One region of the Delftia sp. UME58 genome, then DNA from elsewhere that is predicted to be linked to it. Evidence: predicted binding sites of a transcription regulator. Region 1 holds the regulator's gene; each other region holds the start of a gene.
The links. Region 1 encodes FNR, which switches genes on or off when oxygen is low (the NO sensors DNR and NnrR bind a similar motif). Its sites were predicted from a motif close to TTGATNNNNATCAA; they were not measured.
Positions count from the first base shown of each region.

Region 2: a site for FNR is predicted at 2,060-2,073, ahead of dsrO (sulfate reduction electron transfer complex DsrMKJOP subunit DsrO). Genes of this name have one in related genera too.
Region 3: a site for FNR is predicted at 1,622-1,635, ahead of A9976_RS00510 (DASS family sodium-coupled anion symporter). Genes of this name have one in related genera too.

Region 1 is NZ_LZZV01000020.1:181,661-187,529, reverse strand. Features, by position in the region: gene A9976_RS08170 (bifunctional diguanylate cyclase/phosphodiesterase) at 1-981, opposite strand, end outside; gene A9976_RS08165 (HD-GYP domain-containing protein) at 978-2,327, opposite strand; gene A9976_RS08160 (sulfite exporter TauE/SafE family protein) at 2,397-3,113, opposite strand; gene hemN (oxygen-independent coproporphyrinogen III oxidase) at 3,119-4,501, opposite strand; gene fnr (fumarate/nitrate reduction transcriptional regulator Fnr) at 4,663-5,382, shown strand; gene A9976_RS08145 (hypothetical protein) at 5,464-5,751, opposite strand.
Region 2 is NZ_LZZV01000014.1:50,593-56,461, reverse strand. Features, by position in the region: gene nrfD (NrfD/PsrC family molybdoenzyme membrane anchor subunit) at 40-1,083, opposite strand; gene dsrO (sulfate reduction electron transfer complex DsrMKJOP subunit DsrO) at 1,100-1,945, opposite strand; gene A9976_RS05785 (hypothetical protein) at 2,312-2,776, shown strand; gene A9976_RS05780 (hypothetical protein) at 2,761-3,162, opposite strand; gene dsbG (thiol:disulfide interchange protein DsbG) at 3,174-3,980, opposite strand; gene A9976_RS05770 (TlpA disulfide reductase family protein) at 3,977-4,975, opposite strand; gene A9976_RS05765 (MFS transporter) at 5,060-5,869, opposite strand, start outside.
Region 3 is NZ_LZZV01000003.1:92,430-98,298, forward strand. Features, by position in the region: gene repC (replication protein C, IncQ-type) at 1-542, opposite strand, end outside; gene A9976_RS00500 (AlpA family transcriptional regulator) at 539-805, opposite strand; gene A9976_RS00505 (hypothetical protein) at 1,185-1,502, opposite strand; gene A9976_RS00510 (DASS family sodium-coupled anion symporter) at 1,797-3,302, shown strand; gene A9976_RS00515 (alkylhydroperoxidase domain protein) at 3,315-3,902, opposite strand; gene A9976_RS00520 (CMD domain protein) at 3,899-4,594, opposite strand; gene A9976_RS00525 (putative FMN-dependent luciferase-like monooxygenase) at 4,591-5,709, opposite strand; gene A9976_RS00530 (ABC transporter ATP-binding protein) at 5,690-5,869, opposite strand, start outside.

The DNA of each region.
Region 1 (5,869 bases):
CAGCCACAGGTCGCCCTCCCAGAAGCCGCCCTGGTGCCACTGGATGCGGGCCAGGTCGCCCAGGGTGTCGGCCTGGCCTTCGGCAGCTTCGAACAGCGATTCCACCGTGCGACCCTGCACGGGCATGCCGCCCAGCAAGCGTTCGCAGGCCGGATTGGTGCGTGCCACGTCCATGTGGCCATCGGCGATGAAGATGCCGTCCAGGCTGGACTCGAAGACCCGCGCAGCCAGCTCCAGGCCCGCCTGGGTCTGGGCCTCGGCCGTGATGTCGCGGAAGGAAAAGATCCGCCCCATGGGCAGGCCCCGGCGCAGTTGGGGCACGGCGCGGCGCTCCAGGATGCGGCCGTCGCGCAGGTCCAGCACATCGGACGCTTCCATCAGGGGCTGGGCCGACAGCAGTTTCAACTGCTGCGCGTAGGATTGGGCATCGCGCACCTGGCCGGTCAGGTGATCGAGGATGGCCGCGTCGTTGCGGCGCACCAGCAGCGCCTCGGGAATGCCCCAGAGCGTGGCAAAGCGGTGGTTGAAGGCGCGGATGCGGCCATCGGGATCGCAGACCAGGATGGCGTCGGCCGCGGACTCCAGCGTGGCGCGCAGCTCGCCCAGCAGGCTTTCGAACTCGGCCTCGTGCAATGCCTGCTCGCGCCGGTCCAGCATGCTGACCAGCAGCACCTCGCCGTCGAGCGCGCGCACGCGCATCTCCACGGGCGCCAGCTGGCCATCGGCGCGGCGCACCTCGGCAATGAACTGGGCTCCGGCCTGCCAGTTGAAGGGATCGCTCCAGAAAGCCTGCTGCTGCGGTGTGGCGGCCAGCACCTGCACGGGCAGGCCCGGGGCCGCATCGGCCTCATAGCCGGTGACGGATTCGCTGGCGGCGTTGGCGCGCAGCACTTTCAGGGTGCGCGCATCGATCAGCCACAGGGCCTCCTGCAGTGCATCGAGCAGACGGGGCCAGGCGCGGTTGAGCGCTTGCTTGTTCAAGACGCCACCTTCGGTGGATCCAACTCCACCGCCCGTTCAAAGTAATAGCAGACACGCCGGCGCGGCGACAGGTAGTCCAGCGCATCGCGCGGCAGCTGCGCCGGCGCCACGCCCCGGCGTATGCCCAGCTCGGGAAACAGCTCCAGCGCCAGCACGGGCGCCTGCGCGGCCGGCACGCCGGCATCGTGGACCATCACCGAGGGCTTAAGCGGGCGTGATGCATTCACGGACATGACCATGGCATGGCGCCCGTCGGTCAGCTCCACCACCGAGCCCGGCGGGAACACGCCCATCATGCGGATGAAGCCATTGAGCACGGGCGCGGCGAACTTGTCGCGCAGCCGGCTGAACAGCAGGGACAGGGCCTCATGCGGCGTATGCGGCGTCTGTGCATCGCCGGGATTGCACAGGCGGTCGTAGGTGTTGACCAGGGCCAGGATCTGGCCCGTGAGCTCCATGTCTTCGGCCACCAGGCTCAACGGGAACCCCGTGCCATCGGCCCATTCATGGTGCTGGGCGATGGCCGTGGTGACCTGGGCCGACAGGCCCATGCGCATGGCAATGGCCACGGATTCGCCCACATGGCGCTCGTAGCGCTCGCGCAGGACGTCGGGCACGGAAGGCTCCAGGGCCAGGCCATGCATGCCGTCGACACCGGCCACGGGCTTGCCCGCGTCATGCAGCAGCGCCGCCAGGCCCAGGTCGCGCAGCAACGATGCCTCCAGGCCCAGGGCCCGGCCCAGCAGCAGGCTGAGCACGGTCACGTTGACGGCATGCACGCTCTGGCTGCTGCCCACGCCATCGGACAGCAGGTGAATGGCCACGTCCTGCGGGCCCGCCAGTTCGGCCAGGCAGCCATCGACCAGGGCCTCGGTGGGCATGCGAGCCTGCTCGGGCGCGCTGGCAATGGTGGTCTCTATGGCCACATAGCCGCGCTCCACTTTCTGAAAGCGCGCATTGCAGTCCTCCAGCCGGCCGCGCCAGTCGGGCACGGACAGCAGCAGCGGTGCTGCGGGCGAAAGTTCGGCGGGCGCAGGCTCGGGGGCCTCCACGACGGGCGGCAGCTCCTGCGGCGGCGGGTTGCGCACCTCGGCGGGCCAGGTGTCGCTTTTGTGCGGAACACAGCGCACCACTTCCAGGCCCAGGGATTTCAGGGTCTGGATCTGTGCGCTGGAGGTGATCTTGAAGCTGCTGACCGGAAAGGGATGGTTCAGCCACCCAACATCGAGCTGGACAAACATGCCCGGACGGAGGTCTCGGATATCGATGAGGACGGAATGGTTCACGCGCGGCAACGGCCCCGAGGCTGAAGGAATCGGCAATATGTAAGCCGATGATTCGGGCATTATCTCCAGTTCTGAGAGCCTCGCAGCCAATACGCGGCCCCAGGGCCCAAGTCCGGCCCCAGTTGTTGCTCAACGGCACCAGAGGCTGGGCTTGTAGATCAGGTCCATCCACAGCGCCCACACGGCCACGCCCACCAGCATCAGGCCGGCCAGGCGCGTGCCCCATTCGGCGCGCAGGCCGTTCAGGCGCTGCCGTCCCAGCCGCCACAACCAGGGGCCGGCCACCAGCCACAGGCCGCTGCCCGCACCAAAGGCCGCCATGGCCAGCGCGCCCTGCAACGGGCCGCCGCTGAGCGCGGCGACCAGCACGGCCGAATACAGCAGTCCGCAAGGCATGAGCGCCCAGGCATAGCCTGCCGCCAGCGTGCCGCCCGGCGCCGACACCCAGGGCTGCACGCGCCGCCAGGCGGCGCGGCCGGCAGACTCCAGCCAGGCGGGCTGGCGGGCCTGCACCATCATGGCCAGGCCCCAGGCCATCACGGCGACATGGGTCAGTGTCCAGAACGGCTGCAGCGCCGTGGTCTGGCTGGTGAGCCAGGACAGGCTCTCCATGGCCATGGCCGAGGCAGCGCCCAGGCTGGCATAGCCGGCCAGACGTCCGCCATGGAACAGCGCCGTGCGCAGCCACAGCCGGCCTTGCAATCCATGCACGGCCACCACCTGGGAGCCGCCGCCCCGCCCCGCCCCGCCCGTGACCACGCCGCAGGGCGCCGCGCACATGGCAAGGCAATGGGGCCCGCCGACGAGCCCCATGATCAAAGCGGTCCAGAGCAGCGACAACAGCATGGGGCCTAGATGATCCTCGAAAACCGCGCCCGGTTCTTGTCCGCCTGCAGATATCGGTCAAACAGCATGGCCACGCCGCGCACGAAGTACCAGCCCATGGGAGTGACCTGGAAGCCCTCGTCGCTGATCTGCACCAGGCCCTTGGCCTGCAGGTCCTCCAGGGCCGCCATCTCGGGCGCGAAGTACTCGCGAAAGCCCAGCAGCCAGGCCTGCTCCATGGGTTCGAACAGCACGGCGCCCTGGCACATGATGGCCATGATGACGGCGCGGCGCACCAGGTCGTCGCGCGACAGCGCCAGGCCCCGCACCACGGGCAGGTGGCTGGCGTCGATGGCGTCGTAGTACTCCTCCAGCGTCTTGGCGTTCTGGCTGTAGCTGGCGCCCACCTTGCCGATGGCCGAGACGCCCAGCGCGATCAGGTCGCAGTCGGGCTGGGTGCTGTAGCCCTGGAAGTTGCGGTGCAGCCGGCCCTGGCGCTTGGCCACGGCCAGCGAGTCCTCGGGCAGGGCGAAGTGGTCCATGCCCACGTAGACATAGCCACCGTCCATGAATGCGGCGATGGAACGCGACAGCATGGCCAGCTTGTCGGCCCCCTGCGGCAGATCCTCGGCCGCAATGCGCCGCTGCGGCTTGAAGCGCTCGGGCAGGTGGGCATAGGCATAGAGCGCGATGCGGTCGGGCCGCAGCGCGTTGACCTGGGCCAGCGTGCGCTCGAAGGATTCGGGCGTCTGCTTGGGCAGGCCGTAGATCAGGTCCACGTTGATGGAGGCAAAGCCCAGCTGCCGCGCGGCCGCCACCAGCTCGAACACCTGCTCTGCCGGCTGCACGCGGTGCACCGCGATCTGCACCTGCTCGTCAAAGTCCTGCACGCCGAAGCTCAGGCGGTTGAAGCCCAGCTCCTTGAGCACGGCCAGGCGCTCGACGCTGACGGTGCGCGGATCGACCTCGATGGAGTATTCGCCGCCCGGCTCCAGCTTGAAATGCTCGCGCAACAGGCCCATCAGCGTACGCAGCTCGTCGTCGGAGAAGAAGGTGGGCGTGCCGCCGCCCAGGTGCAGCTGGCTGACGGTCTGGCCCTTGCCGCAATGGGCCGTGTGCAAGGCCATCTCGCGCGCCAGGTAGTCCAGGTAGACGGCGGCGCGATCGTGGTGGCGCGTCACGATCTTGTTGCAGGCGCAGTAGTAGCACAGCGACTCGCAAAAGGGCACGTGCACATACAGCGACAAAGGCATGGCACGCGCTGCGGTACTCGATTTGCGTTGTTGCAGCGCCAGGATATAGTCCTCTGCACCAAAGGCCTCGACAAAGCGGTCGGCGGTAGGGAACGAGGTGTATCGGGGCCCCGGTACGTCAAAGCGACGCAGCAGCTCTGGGGTGACAGCGGTCATGGGTTTTTCCTCTAATACCTTGACTGTGCCGCAGCACATCGGTCATGTCCTTGACTCATATCAAGAGTTGTTTGAGGCACTGCTGCGACAATTTGATCCAACTCATCGCAATCCACGAGGTCACCGCCGGCACGCTGTGTGCCGCTGATGTTTATCACTCCATGAACCTTCAGACCATCAAAGCCTCCTGCTCCAACTGCAACCTGCGCGAACTGTGCATGCCCATGGGCCTGGATGCCGAGCAGATGCAGCGCATCGACGACATCGTGGCCACGCGCCGCAAGGTCAAGCGCGGAGGCCTGCTGTTTCGCAACGGCGAGGCCTTCACCTCGCTGTACGCCATCCGCACCGGCTTCTTCAAGACCTGCGTGGCCACCGAGGACGGACGCGACCAGGTCACGGGCTTTCAGATGGCCGGCGAGATCATCGGCCTGGACGGCATCGTCAACGACCACCACACCTGCGATGCCGTCGCGCTGGAAGACGCCGAAGTCTGCGTCATGCCCTTCGACAAGCTGGAAGACCTGTCGCGCGAGGTCACGGCCCTGCAAAACCATGTGCACAAGGTCATGAGCCGCGAGATCGTGCGCGAGCACGGCGTGATGCTGCTGCTGGGCAGCATGCGCGCCGAAGAGCGCCTGGCCGCCTTCGTGCTCAACCTGGTGCAGCGCCTGCATGCGCGGGGCTTTTCCAAGTCCGAACTGGTGCTGCGCATGACGCGCGAGGAAATCGGCAGCTACCTGGGCCTGAAGCTGGAGACGGTGAGCCGCACGTTCTCCAAGTTCGCGGACGACAACATCATCGAGGTGCGCCAGCGCCATCTGCGCATCCTGGACACGGAGGCGCTCAAGCGCATCGTCAATAGCCAGCAGTGCCAGTAAGGCTGCAGGGGCTGCAGGCATTCATCCGCCAATGAACAAGGCCCGCGACAGCGGGCCTTGTTCATTGCGGCCGGCGTTCTCTCAGTCCCGCCCCAGCCCCTGCATGGCCAGGTCCGGTTCGGGCTCGGAGACCACGCCGTCATTGAGATCGCGGGCCGAGCGGCCCAGCATGGTGGTCATCAGGCTGGAGAGCATGGTCACGCCCCAGAAGGCGAAGAAGGCCAGCGTGTAGATGCCCTGGCGCGACCAGCCCAGGTCGCCGAGCCAATGCAGCTGCAGCGGATCCACAAAGGCAAAAACCAGCATCTCCATCACGGCGGCGGCCAGAAAGGCAGGCCAGGCAATCCACATCCAGCGTTGGGCCAACATCAGCGATCTCCTTGTGCTGTAGAGGGGGTCGCCTTCATTGTGCGCCGCGCCAACGCCTGGCGCCAAGCCCCGAAGCGCCCTGCGCGCCTGTAGGAAACCCTCACCCGTCGCACATGCC
Region 2 (5,869 bases), on a different contig from region 1:
GCGCTCCGTGATGGGTGAGGGGTCGTCAGGGCGGCGGTGTCAGAGGGCGCGGGCCGTGGCCGAACGCGCGGGAAACAGCTCCAGCGCCCAGGTGGCCAGCGTCACCAGTGCAATGCACAGGCCGGCCACGCCCAGCATGCCCAGCAGGCCGTCGCCGCCCAGCGGCATGTGGTAGATGTACAGGCCCGCGCCGTACTTGGGCACGCCTTGCACGCCCATGAACAGCGCCCAGCGGAAGGCCCAGGCCGCGGCGGCCAGGCCCAGCCCCAGCGCCAGCGTGTAGCGCGGGCAGGCCATGCGCTGCCCACCCCGCACCAGGGCCCACAGCAAGGCGGCACCGGCCACGGCCGAGCCCAGCATGCTCAGGCGCCAGACCGGAAACTGCTGCCACAGCTGCAGCGCCGCCTGGAAGGAGCGGCCCTGGCCCAGCCAGCCGGCAACGGCCCAGACCGCCACCATGGCCAGCAGGCACAGCGCCAGCCCCAGGCCCAGCATGCGCAGCGCCTGCAGGGCGCCGGCATCGGGGCGGTGGCGGGCGGGCAGAAAGCGCGCCGTCACCAGCATGCAGCCCACCGTGGCCAGCCAGCCCGTGAGCGCCAGGTTCAGCGGCACCCACAGCGTGTTCCACAGCGGGCGCGAGCGCACGGCCATCAGCTCGGCGCCGGTATAGGCGGTGATGGTCAGCGCCGACACGGCCAGCAGCGGCGCCAGCCAGCGCAGCCACTGTGGCCGGCCCAGCCACCAGGCCAGCACGAAGGCCAGCGACAGCCCCACGAAGACCGGCAGCAGCAGGGCGCCCACCGACATCCACGACCACGGCGTGAAGTGCGCATAGAAATGCCAGAAGCGCGCAGGCTGGTGCAGGTCGGCCAGCAGCGACACGGGCGCGGCGATGGCGCTCACGGCCAGCACCAGCACGGCGGCCGGCAGCAGGCGCGCCATGGCGCTGGCGCGCGGCGCCCAGGCGCAGGCGGCGGCCAGCAGGGCGGCGCCCGTGGCAATGCCGGCCAGGAAGAAGTACTGCACGGCCCAGGGCAGCCAGGCCGATTCGTAGGCTGGGGTCAGGAGTTCGACGATGTGCATGGGGTGCTCCTTGCGTTCAGTGGGAAGTGACCAGCCGCACGCTGGCCTGCCCGTCCACGCCGTCGACGAAGGCGTCGGGCAATCCCAGGTAGTACACATGCGGGTCCGTGCCCATGGCGGGCTTGAGCACCTTGAGGTCGCTGGCGTGCTCGCGCATGCGCTGGCGGATCTCGCTGCCCTCGTCGTTGAGGTCGCCGATCACGCGGGCGCCGCCCACGCAGCTTTCCACGCAGGCCGGCAGCAGTCCGGCTTCCAGGCGGTGCTCGCAGAAGGTGCACTTGTCGGCGGTCTGCGTCTCGTGGTTGATGAAGCGTGCGTCATAGGGGCAGGCCTGCACGCAGTAGCCGCAGCCCACGCAGCGCTCGTTGTCCACCAGCACGATGCCGTCGCTGCGCTGGAAGGTGGCCTGCACGGGGCAGACCGGCACGCAGGGCGGGTTGTCGCAGTGGTTGCACAGGCGCGGCAGGTTGAGCATGGCCGGCGGCAGGTCCTCGTTGCCCGCATGCTGCACCTCGTACTGCAGCACCGTGGTGCGGAACTGGCCCAGCGGCGGCAGGTTCTCCATGGAGCAGCTCACGGTGCAGGCCTGGCAGCCTATGCAGCGGCGCAGGTCCACCAGCATTCCGTAGCGCCTGCCGGCCTGGCCGGGGCGGCGTGGCGGCTGGAAACCCGGGTTGCCGGGCGCGGCCGCCGCCACGGGCAGGGCCACGGCCGCCATGGCGGCGGCCAGCAGGTCCTGCAGGAAGCCGCGCTTGCCTGCGGCGGGCTGCGCATGGGAGAGGGTAGGGGCGGGGATGTCCTGGGTGGAGGGCTTGCAGCTGCAGTCGTTGCAGCCGCTGCCGGCGCGGGATGTTTTTGGCATGGCCTGTCTTTCATCGTCCTGCGGCCACGGATCGTGGTCGCTCAAACTCAATAAAGCATTAAAAATATGCTTTTTATATTGAATTTAATATATGAAATTCAGGGCCTTGGCGGCTTGATGTGAGTCAAGCAATGGGCTTTCCGAGTGGCTGCCGAGTGCTTGCCGAGTGCTTGCAAAGTGCCACCGACGGCCTGCCATGGACAGGCGCCCAAGGCAGTCCATAGCGTGTGGCGCAGGGATTAAGACGGGGTTAACAGGGTGACTGCATTCCTCGGGAATGCGGGGCGCGTATCGGAAATCACCCTCTTGTTTCCGTGCGCGGCCCCGGTCTACGCTGCTTGTGTCGCCACTGCCAAGGAGTTCTCCATGAACCATGCCCTGAACAGCCTTGCTTCGGAACTGGACCTTGCCGCCGAAGCCGGCGAGCACCTGAGGCTGCAATTCACACAGGCCTGCGTGGACCGTATCTCGCACCTGCTGGAAGACCCCGAAGTCATCCGCTGCGCACAAGGCCTGCGCCGCTACCTGGACGGCCAGATCGACAGGCAGGAGCTGGACCGCCTGGCCCGCGAGGCGGCCAGCCTGGCCAACCACCACCAGGGGTCGCGCTCCCTCGACGGCTGCGGCCATGCCGCCGTGTCCGCCACCTATGCCACGGCCCATGGCCTGGCGGGCCGGGCGCTGCAGGCGGCCGACTATGCGGCCTATGCCATGGTCTATGGCGCGGGCGGCCACGGCGCCGTCACGGACCGCGAGTCCTTCGAGCCTGAATACCAATGGCAGGCGCGCTGCCTGGCCTCGCTGGCGCAGGCCGCTCAGCAGCGCACGTAGCACCAGCCCGACTGCTGCAGCAGGGCCAGTGACTCGATCCCGCCCTGCGGCAGCACGCGCATGCCGGCAGGCGCCTCGCGGCCCAGCTTCTTGAGCGTGTTCGGGCAGACCAGCGCATGGGCCAGGGCCTCTGCATCCAGATGCTGCGGCGTGCCCGGCGCGGCGTCCAGCAGCGCCTCGACGGCCGGGCCGTTGATGACGATGCGGACTTCGGCACCGGGCCGGTCCTGGCGCAGGTTGGCCAGATTGCTGCGTGCACGGGCCAGGGCGCCGGGTGTGGGCGCATGCAGCACGATGCGCAGCGGCGGCGCATCCGGCCGGGTTGGGAACAGGTCGCTCCAGTCGTTGGAGGAGGTGGAAGCGGCGGGAGAACGGCTTGTGCTCATGGTCGCCCTCGTCATTTCCTGCCACGCGGCCCCATGACCTCTTCGAGCAGGCCCGGCGGCAGGCCGGTGCGTACCTGCACCACTCCCTTGTCATCCTTCCAGACCAGGGCCGGCGTGGCACGCAGTCCCCAGGTGGACATCAGCGAGGCATGGTTGGCCAGCACCTGCCGCGTGGCCTGCGGCACTGGAGCCAGTGGCGTGGCGCCCGCGCCTTCTGCGCTGGCGCGGCCGGCCTTGGCATAGGCGCGTGCGTGCTCGGCCAGGGCCAGTTCTGGCTGGCGCGCGGTCAGGATGGCGGCGGCCTTGCCCTCGCTGCTGGGCTTGAGGATGCCGACCAGAATGTGGCGCAACTGCACCTGGCCGCTCTCCACCCAGGGCCGGGCATCGTTCCACAGCTGGTTGCAATAGGGGCAGTTGGGGTCGGTGAACACATAGACCGTGCGCGGCGCGTCGGCGCGGCCATCCGGTATGGACTGGGCGCGCTGCACATCGCTCCACAGTTGCTCGCCCATGGGCTTTTGCACGGCGGCCTGCAGGGCCTGGGCGTTCACGTCGCGGCCCTGGGCGTCGATCACCGTGCCCAGCACCCAGTGCTTGCCGTCCGGCATGCGGTAGATGGGCACGGGCTGGCGGTCGCGGTAGGCGGCCCAGGCCTTGAGTCCGCCCACGGCCGGCAGCGGTCCCACCAGGGTCAGGCCCTGCTGGGCCAGGAAATCCTCCGATGGCAGCTCGGATGCCGCAGCCGGCAGGGCCAAGGCTGTCGACAGGGCCAGGGCTCCTGCCAGTGCAGGCAGGGGGAACAGGGGGGAAGCGCTCATGAACATTCCTTCAGATGCTGGGCCAGGCTGGCGCGCGACAGCTCGCCCATGCGCATGCCGCACAGCCGGCCGTCGGCGCCATAGAAATAGGTGGAAGGCAGGCCCTGCTGGCGCCAGTGCCGGCCGGCCTGCTGCTGCGGGTCGAACAGCACCTGGGCCAGTGGCAGCGGGGCTGCAGCCTGCTCGCGCCGCAGGTAGCCCATCACGGCCTCGGCCGTCTCGCCCTGGTTGATCCAGATGAAGCGCACATCGGGCCGCTGCTGCTGGGCCTGGGCCAGCACCGGCATCTCGCGCCGGCAGGGCGGGCACCAGGTGGCCCAGAGGTTGATCACCATGGGCTTGCCATCGGCCTGTTGCAACTGCTGCAGCGAGACCGGCTGCGCCTGCACGTTGACCAGGGTGAAGGCCGGCAAGGCCGGTGCATCTGCGGAGGGCAGCGCCTGCAGCAAGCTGCCCAGCACCAGCAGGGCCGCCCCCGCGCCCAGCGCCAGCCCTGTGGCGCGGCGCAGCACCGGGGAGCGGCGGCTGCGCCACAGCATGTACAGCAGCGCGGCCAGCAGGCCGGCCCACAGGTTCCAGCCGCCGTCACGGATGTCGGCGACACGGCCTGCGAAGGCCGGCATTCCGCTCCAATCCCAGGGGGCAGGCGCGTACTCTGTCCACCATTGCGCGACAAAGGCCAGGCGCGCCGCCAGCAGGCCGGCCAGGGTGCTTTGCCACAGCAGTGTGTCCACGGGCAGGCCCGTGCGCCTTTCATTCCTGCGCGCCAGCCACTGCGCCAGCAGCCAGGCCAGCATGGCCACCACTACGCCCGTCGGCAGGACCAGCGGCCCCAGCGCCAGGCTGGCAGGCAGGTGCAGCCAGGCGCCCAGCGCCGATAGCGCTGACGGCCCGCCAGGCTCGGCCGCTCCGGCAAGAACAGGCGAAGGCGCCAGCAGCAGGCCGGCAAGCAAGGGCAGGAAGGACGAAAGAAGAGGGGATGACCGGAGATGCATGGAAGGGAGTTTCAGCCATGCAGGCTGACAGGTCGTGGATGCTGGCAGCGGGGAATTAACGGGGGGTTAACGGCCTCATGGCCATCAGGCTGCGACCGGTCCATTTCGCCCAGCCAATCCCATGGCCGCAGACAGCAGCAAGGCCGCAGCGGCCAAGCCGCCAGACAGCCAGAGCGTGGCGTGCAGCCCCCAGCCATCGACCAGTTGGCCGCCCGCCCATGAGCCCAGCGCAATACCGATGTTGAAGACGCCCACGTACAGCGCCGTGGCAATTTCCACGGCGCGTGGCGCAGCCTGCATCATCCAGGTCATCAGTCCCACCGATACGCCGCCGTAGGCCAGGCCCCAGACCAGCAGCACGGCGCCACCACCGGTTGGCGAGCCGCCCACGGACAGGAACAGCACAGGCGCCAGCAGCAGGCCCAGGGCGATCGCCGCCAGACTCGGCGCCGTGCGGCGCGCCGCGATGATGCCCGCCAGGAAGTTGCCCGCGATGCCCGCGATGCCGTAAGCCAGCAGCAGCGCGCTCATCCATTGCGCATCGAACCCCGACACCGTCAGCAGCAGCGGGCGCACGAAGGTGAAGGCCATGAAATGCCCGGCCACCAGCAGCAGCGTCAGTGCCAGCCCGGCCTGCAGCCTGCGGTTGGCCAGCTGATGGCTGAACTGGCGCAGGCTGGCCGAGCCTGTGGCAGGCAGGGCGGGGAGAACGGCCACGTGCAGCGCCAGCACCAGTGCGCTGAAGCCTGCCATGCCACCGAATGCCCAGCGCCATCCCGCGAAATCGCCGATCAGCGCGCCCAGCGGCACGCCCAGCACCGAGGCCGCCGCCACGCCGCCAAAGATGACGGAAGTTGCCAGGCCGATCGACGCCTGGGGTACCAGCCGTGCCGC
Region 3 (5,869 bases), on a different contig from region 1:
AGTACCGCAGCGGTGATGCAGGGGTTCAGGCTGACGACGAATTCGTCAGTTTCCGTGTCTTGGCTAAAGCCAGCGATGTGATATGCCGCACGGTATCCTGGCCGTGTTGCATAGACGGTGATCGCGCAGATGCGCTTGATCGACTGCTCTAGCAGCGCGCGCATGCGTCCGCTGGGGCGGGCGTAGCCGATGGTCTGAGCGAGTGCGGAAAGACGAAACCGCGCAGCGATAGTGGGCTGTTCCAGTGCGTCGTGTTTGAGTGCCAGTCTGGCACGTCCTGCTCGTCCATCGCGCAGTAACTGCTTCACCCCACCGTCACGTGGGCGTTGGCTCGTTACGACAGCGACAAGCCCTTGCAGTACACGCAAGTCCATTGCACCCAGCGGCTCTGGCCCCCAGAAATGGAAGCTGACACAAGACTCTTTCACACTGTATCGAACGTCAAGCTTCAGTCGTTGCTGCTCGCCCTTAGCGAAACTGCGGAAAAGTGGGGCATGGACAAACGGTTGAGCCATTCGCGCATGTGTCAGTTCCTTCATCATGCACGCCCCCGGCGAGCAATCTGCTCTGCTTTAGTTGGCCTGCCGGGGCGGCGGCGGGCCGGGGCGGCGGTAGCTGTGGCTGTCTCGGAGGTGCGCTTCGCGTCGATCCATACATGGACGTCGTCAAGCGCGAATCGAGGCAAACGCCCTAGGCGCAGCACGGGAGGCAGGTCACCTCTCTCGTTGATCCGGTTGTAGATCGTCCTAGTTGCCAAGCCGACGAGTTTGCCCAGTTCGGCGGGAGAGATCAGGAGAGGATTCATCGTCTATGCGAGTAGCGCAGTCATGACGACTGCCTCTCGTATAGCTCGAGTTTCATTTTCAGCACGATCGTTCTTTTTTACCGAGACCTCCCTCCTGTGCCCCTGCCTTACATAGGAGCCCTAGATTTTCTCTAAACTTGCTGCAATTTTGCTGCACTTACTTCAGTAATCCACGGTAAACTAAAGGTAGGCAAGGTAAGCTAACGCGCTGATTTTATTGGACTTCTAATTTATGCCGAGGGAGAACTTTGGGCTCATAACCCAAAGGTCGGAGGTTCAAATCCTTCTCGCGCAACCAAATTGAAAAGGGCTACGACAGTGTCGTAGCCCTTTTTTCATGCCCTCGCGCCAGGGCAAAGGCCAGGCTGACAGCCCGGCATCAGCCGCCCAGCTGGTTGCCGATGCGCTGGCCCAGCCGCAGGCGCACGCGGTGGGCGATTTCCTGGGCGACCTCGGGGCTTAGCACTTCGCTGATGTGCAGCAGCTCGGTGTAGTGCATGCACAGAAGGCCTCGCAGGGTCTTGAATGCGGCATCGTGCTCGGCGCCGCAGACGCTGGCGTCATTGGCCAGCACGCGCTCCACCACGCCGGCCTGCAGCAGCGGGATCTTGCAGATGACGGCGTGGCGGGCGATCTCCAGGTCGATTTCCTGGAGCCGGCATTCCCATTCCTCGGGCAAGAATCGGTTGGCTGGCATGTCGGCTTTTCTCCTTTTTTCACTGCATGGGTACACCGGGGCGAAAGACACCCGGTCCGGGGATGCTGTCATGTGGGTGGGGCTCGGTGGCCTGGGTCGCCAGGTTTACTGGCGCGGCCTTGATGCCTGTCAAACTTCGGTGGCGCAGGCGCCCGCCGGAAGCCGGGCTCATGCTGCACTGCATCATGATGTCAGTCATGCGGCGCGGCCGCCAGTGCCCGTGCAGGCTGGTGGGCTTTTGCTCCCGGCAGGCCATGCTCTCTCGGCGCCGCTCCGGCAACGCAAAGGATCCACATGCTCGAGAAGATCGCCTCGCTGTTCCGCTATTTCAAGGCGGCCGTGCCGTTCCGGCTGGTGCCGGCACTGATCGCCACCGCCGTGCTGTTCGGCCTGCTGCTGGTGCCCGTGCCCGAGGGGCTGACGCCCAAGGGCTGGCAGCTGGTCGCCATTTTCCTGACCACCATCGTGGCCATCATCCTCAAGGTCATGCCCATTGGCGTGATGGCCTTGATGGCCATCGTCATCGTCTCGCTGTCCCAGGTCACCTCCGGCTCGTCCAAGGGTGCCGTCACCGATGCGCTGAGCAGCTTTTCCAGCCCGCTGATCTGGCTGATCGTGGTGGCCATCCTGATCTCGCGCGGCCTCAAGAAGACGGGGCTGGGCAGCCGCATCGGCCTGATGTTCATCGCCCTGCTGGGCAAGCGCACCATCGGCATCGGCTACGGCCTGGCGATCTGCGAGCTGGTGCTGGCACCGTTCACCCCCAGCAACACGGCGCGCGGCGGCGGCATCGTGCACCCGATCATGAAGTCCATCGCCAATGCCTTCGAGTCGGACCCGGCCAAGGGCACGCAGGGCAAGGTGGGCACCTACCTGGCCCTGGTCAACTACCACGCCAACCCCATCACCTCGGCCATGTTCCTGACCGCCACCGCGCCCAACCCGCTGGTGGTGGATTTCGTGGCCAAGGCCACGGGCCAGGCCCTGCACCTGAGCTGGACCACCTGGGCGCTGTACATGCTGCTGCCGGGCCTGCTGTGCCTGCTGCTGATGCCGCTGGTGATCTATCTGCTGTCGCCGCCCGAGCTCAAGGCCACCCCCAACGCCGTGGAATATGCACGCAGCGAGATGGCCCGCATGGGACCGCTGTCGGGCAAGGAGCGCGTGATGCTGGGCACCTTCGGCCTGATGCTGCTGCTGTGGGCCAACGTGCCGCAGATGCTGTTCGGCCCGGCCTTCGTGCTGGACCCGACCGTGGTGGCCTTCCTGGGCCTGTTCGTGCTGATCATCACCGGCACCATCGACTGGGATGATGTGCTGTCCGAAAAGAGCGCCTGGGACACCCTGGTCTGGTTCGGCGCCCTGGTCATGCTGGCCGAGCAGCTCAACAAGCTCGGCGTGGTGTCCTGGTTTGCCGTGGGAATGAAGAACGCCATCGTCGCCAGCGGCCTGGACTGGCTGTCGGTGGCGGCCATCCTGGTGGGCGTGTTCGTGTTCTCGCACTACCTGTTCGCCAGCACCACGGCCCACATCAGCGCGATGATGCTGGCCTTCCTGACCGTGGGCGCGCAGCTGATTCCGGCCGACTATGTCGTGCCCTTCATGCTGATGATGACGGCCGGCTCGGCCATCATGATGACGCTGACCCACTACGCCACCGGCACCTCGCCCATCATCTTCGGCAGCGGCTATGTCACGCTGGGCAACTGGTGGCGCGTGGGTGCGGCCATGTGCGTGATCGAGCTGCTGATCTTTGCCGTGGTCGGCAGTGCCTGGTGGAAGCTGCTGGGCCTGTGGTGAGGACGTGCGCCCTCAAGCCGTGGTCCGTGGCTCGCCCAGCGACAGCATGAGCCGGTTGGCCCAGTTGAAGAAGGCCGTGCCGTGCAGCACATCGGAGATGGCGGCATCGTCCAGGCCTGCGGTGCGCAGCGCATCGATGTGGGCGGGCTCCAGCGCAGGCGGGGTCTGGGTCAGCGCCACGGCGGCCGTGACGATGGCATTCCAGCGCGGCCCCAGGTCCGTGCCCGGGCCTTCGTCGAGCAGGCGCTGCACGTCGCCGCCCCGGCGCGAGAAGTGCGTGGCAAAGCGCGCATGGACCGAGGCGCAGTAGATGCAGCCATTGGCGCGCGAGGTGGCCGCAGCGGCCAGCTCGCGCTCGGCACGCGGCAGGCCGGCGTCGGGGTTGTAGAAGATGTCCTTGTCGGTGCGCGTGCGCGCGCCCAGCGTGTCGGGGTCGCGCGCCAGCAGGCGGAAGTAGGGCGACTGCGCGCGTGAGGCATCGACCAGGCCTGCATGGTGGCGTTCGGTCAGCTCGCTTTCGTCCAGTGGCTCAATCCATGGCAGCCAGTCGAGCTGATCCTGGGTGAAGACCTGGGGAGCGGCGGAGTTCGTTGAGGTCATGGCTGGGCTTGCAGGGTGTTGGGTTGATGGACTGCCGGGGGCGCGGGGCGTGCAGCCAGCACGCGCAACCCCGCCACCACGCGGATCTGGAAGGACAGGAAGGACGCCAGCTGGGACAGGATGACGATGTCCGTCTCGCTCCAGCCCGCCTGTTGCAGCGCCTGCAGGGCCCCGGCGCTGGCGTCGCGCGGGTGGTAGGCCAGCAAGTGGGCATGGGCCAGCGCCGCGGCCAGGCGCGCGCCCAGCAGTGCGGCGTGGGCCGGGTCCACGGCATAGGCGGGGCCGCTCTGGTCCTCGCGGCTCAGCGGGCCTGCCGGGTAGCTGCCGTAGGGACCATGCGGGCCGCTGCCGGCCTGCAGGCTCTGCGCGCGGCCACGCACCACTTCGGATGCCACGGCGGCAGCCAGTTCCGCATCTTCGGCCGCCAGCGCCTTCGCATAGAAGGCGGCGCTGCGTGGCTCGCCATGCAGCCCGGCCGTGAAGGCGGCCAGGGCCAGCCGCTCGCGCAGCGAGACCGTGCCGGGCACGGGCTCGGCGGGCGTGAACAGGGCTGCAAAGCTTTGCTGGGCCTGCGTGCGTGCCTCGGTGCGGTGGCGGCGCACGCGGTCCAGGGCGCTGCCGGGGGTGATGTCGGCGAGGTGGTCGATCACGTCGCCGGGAAAGCGGGGCGCTACGGTGGTGTTCATGGTCATGCGGCTTGCAGCAGTCCGGCACGGACTGCGGGGAGGGAAGAGGGCGCTGGGGCGGACACATCGGCGCGGCGCCAGCCCAGGGCCGGGGCCACATGGGCGGCCGTCAGTTCGATGGAGCGCAGGATGGCGGCATGCGGCGGGTCGATGGAATGCACCTGGAAGACGATGTCGCTCACGCGCGCCAGCGCCGTGTCGGCGTGCAGCGAGGCGATGACCTCGTCGGGCGTGCCCACATGCACGTCGTAGGCGGCGATGAGATCGGCCAGCGGCGCCTGCGGATCGACGCGGGCCGCCCATTGCGAGGGCTGGGCCGCATGGCGCAGGGCCACGCGGCGCAGGCCGGCCTCGGCCCAGCGCAACGCCTCGTCTCGGCGGTCGGCCACGAACAGCGTGCGCGAGCCCAGGATGCGCGGCGCCCGCCCTGCGGGCAGGCGGGCGAGGTAGGCGTCGATGATGGGGTTCTGGATCTCGGACAGCGTGGCCTGCGGCGCGCCTTCGGGCCGTGGCTGGGTGCGCGACAGCATCAGGCCGTCGCCGTTGGCACCGGCCCGCGCGCCGCCCTCGGCCGAGAACGTGGCCTGCCAGACGCGCTCCAGCAGCTGCGGCGCGGCCGGGTACAGGTGCACGCCGCCGGCCAGCGCACGCCCGGCCCAGGCGTCCTGCAGCACGCCGAAGTTGCGTGCGAAGACGGCGCCGCGCTCGGCGCCCTGCACGCCAAAGGCCTCGAAGGATTCGGCCGTGCCGCCCGTGCCCAGGCCCACTTCCAGGCGGCCGCCGGTCAGCAGGTCCAGCACGGCCGCATCCTCGGCCACGCGCAGCGCGTTTTCCAGCGGCAGCGTGATCACGCCCGTGCCGATGCGGATGCGCCGCGTGCGCGCCGCCACATGGGCCAGGAAGACGAAGGGCGAGGGCAGGCCGCCCTCGCTTTCATGGAAATGGTGCTGGGCCACCCAGGCCGAGTCGAAGCCCTGGGCCTCGGCATGGGCGATCTGCTCGGCCACCAGGCGGTAGCGTTCGCCGGCCGGCACATCGTCGAGCAGACGGCTGAAGAAGCCCAGGCGCGGGCCGCTGCGGGAGCCGTGGCCACGGTTGGTATCAGGCGGGGTGAGGGACAAAATCAATGCTCCTTTTGCCGGGAATGGCGTCCATGAGTTCGCGCGTGTAGTCGCTGGTGGGGCGCTGGAACACCTCCTCCACGCTGCCCGCGTCCACCACCCGGCCCGCGCGCAGCACCGACACCGTGTCGGCAATCTGGCGCACCACGGCAAGGTCGTG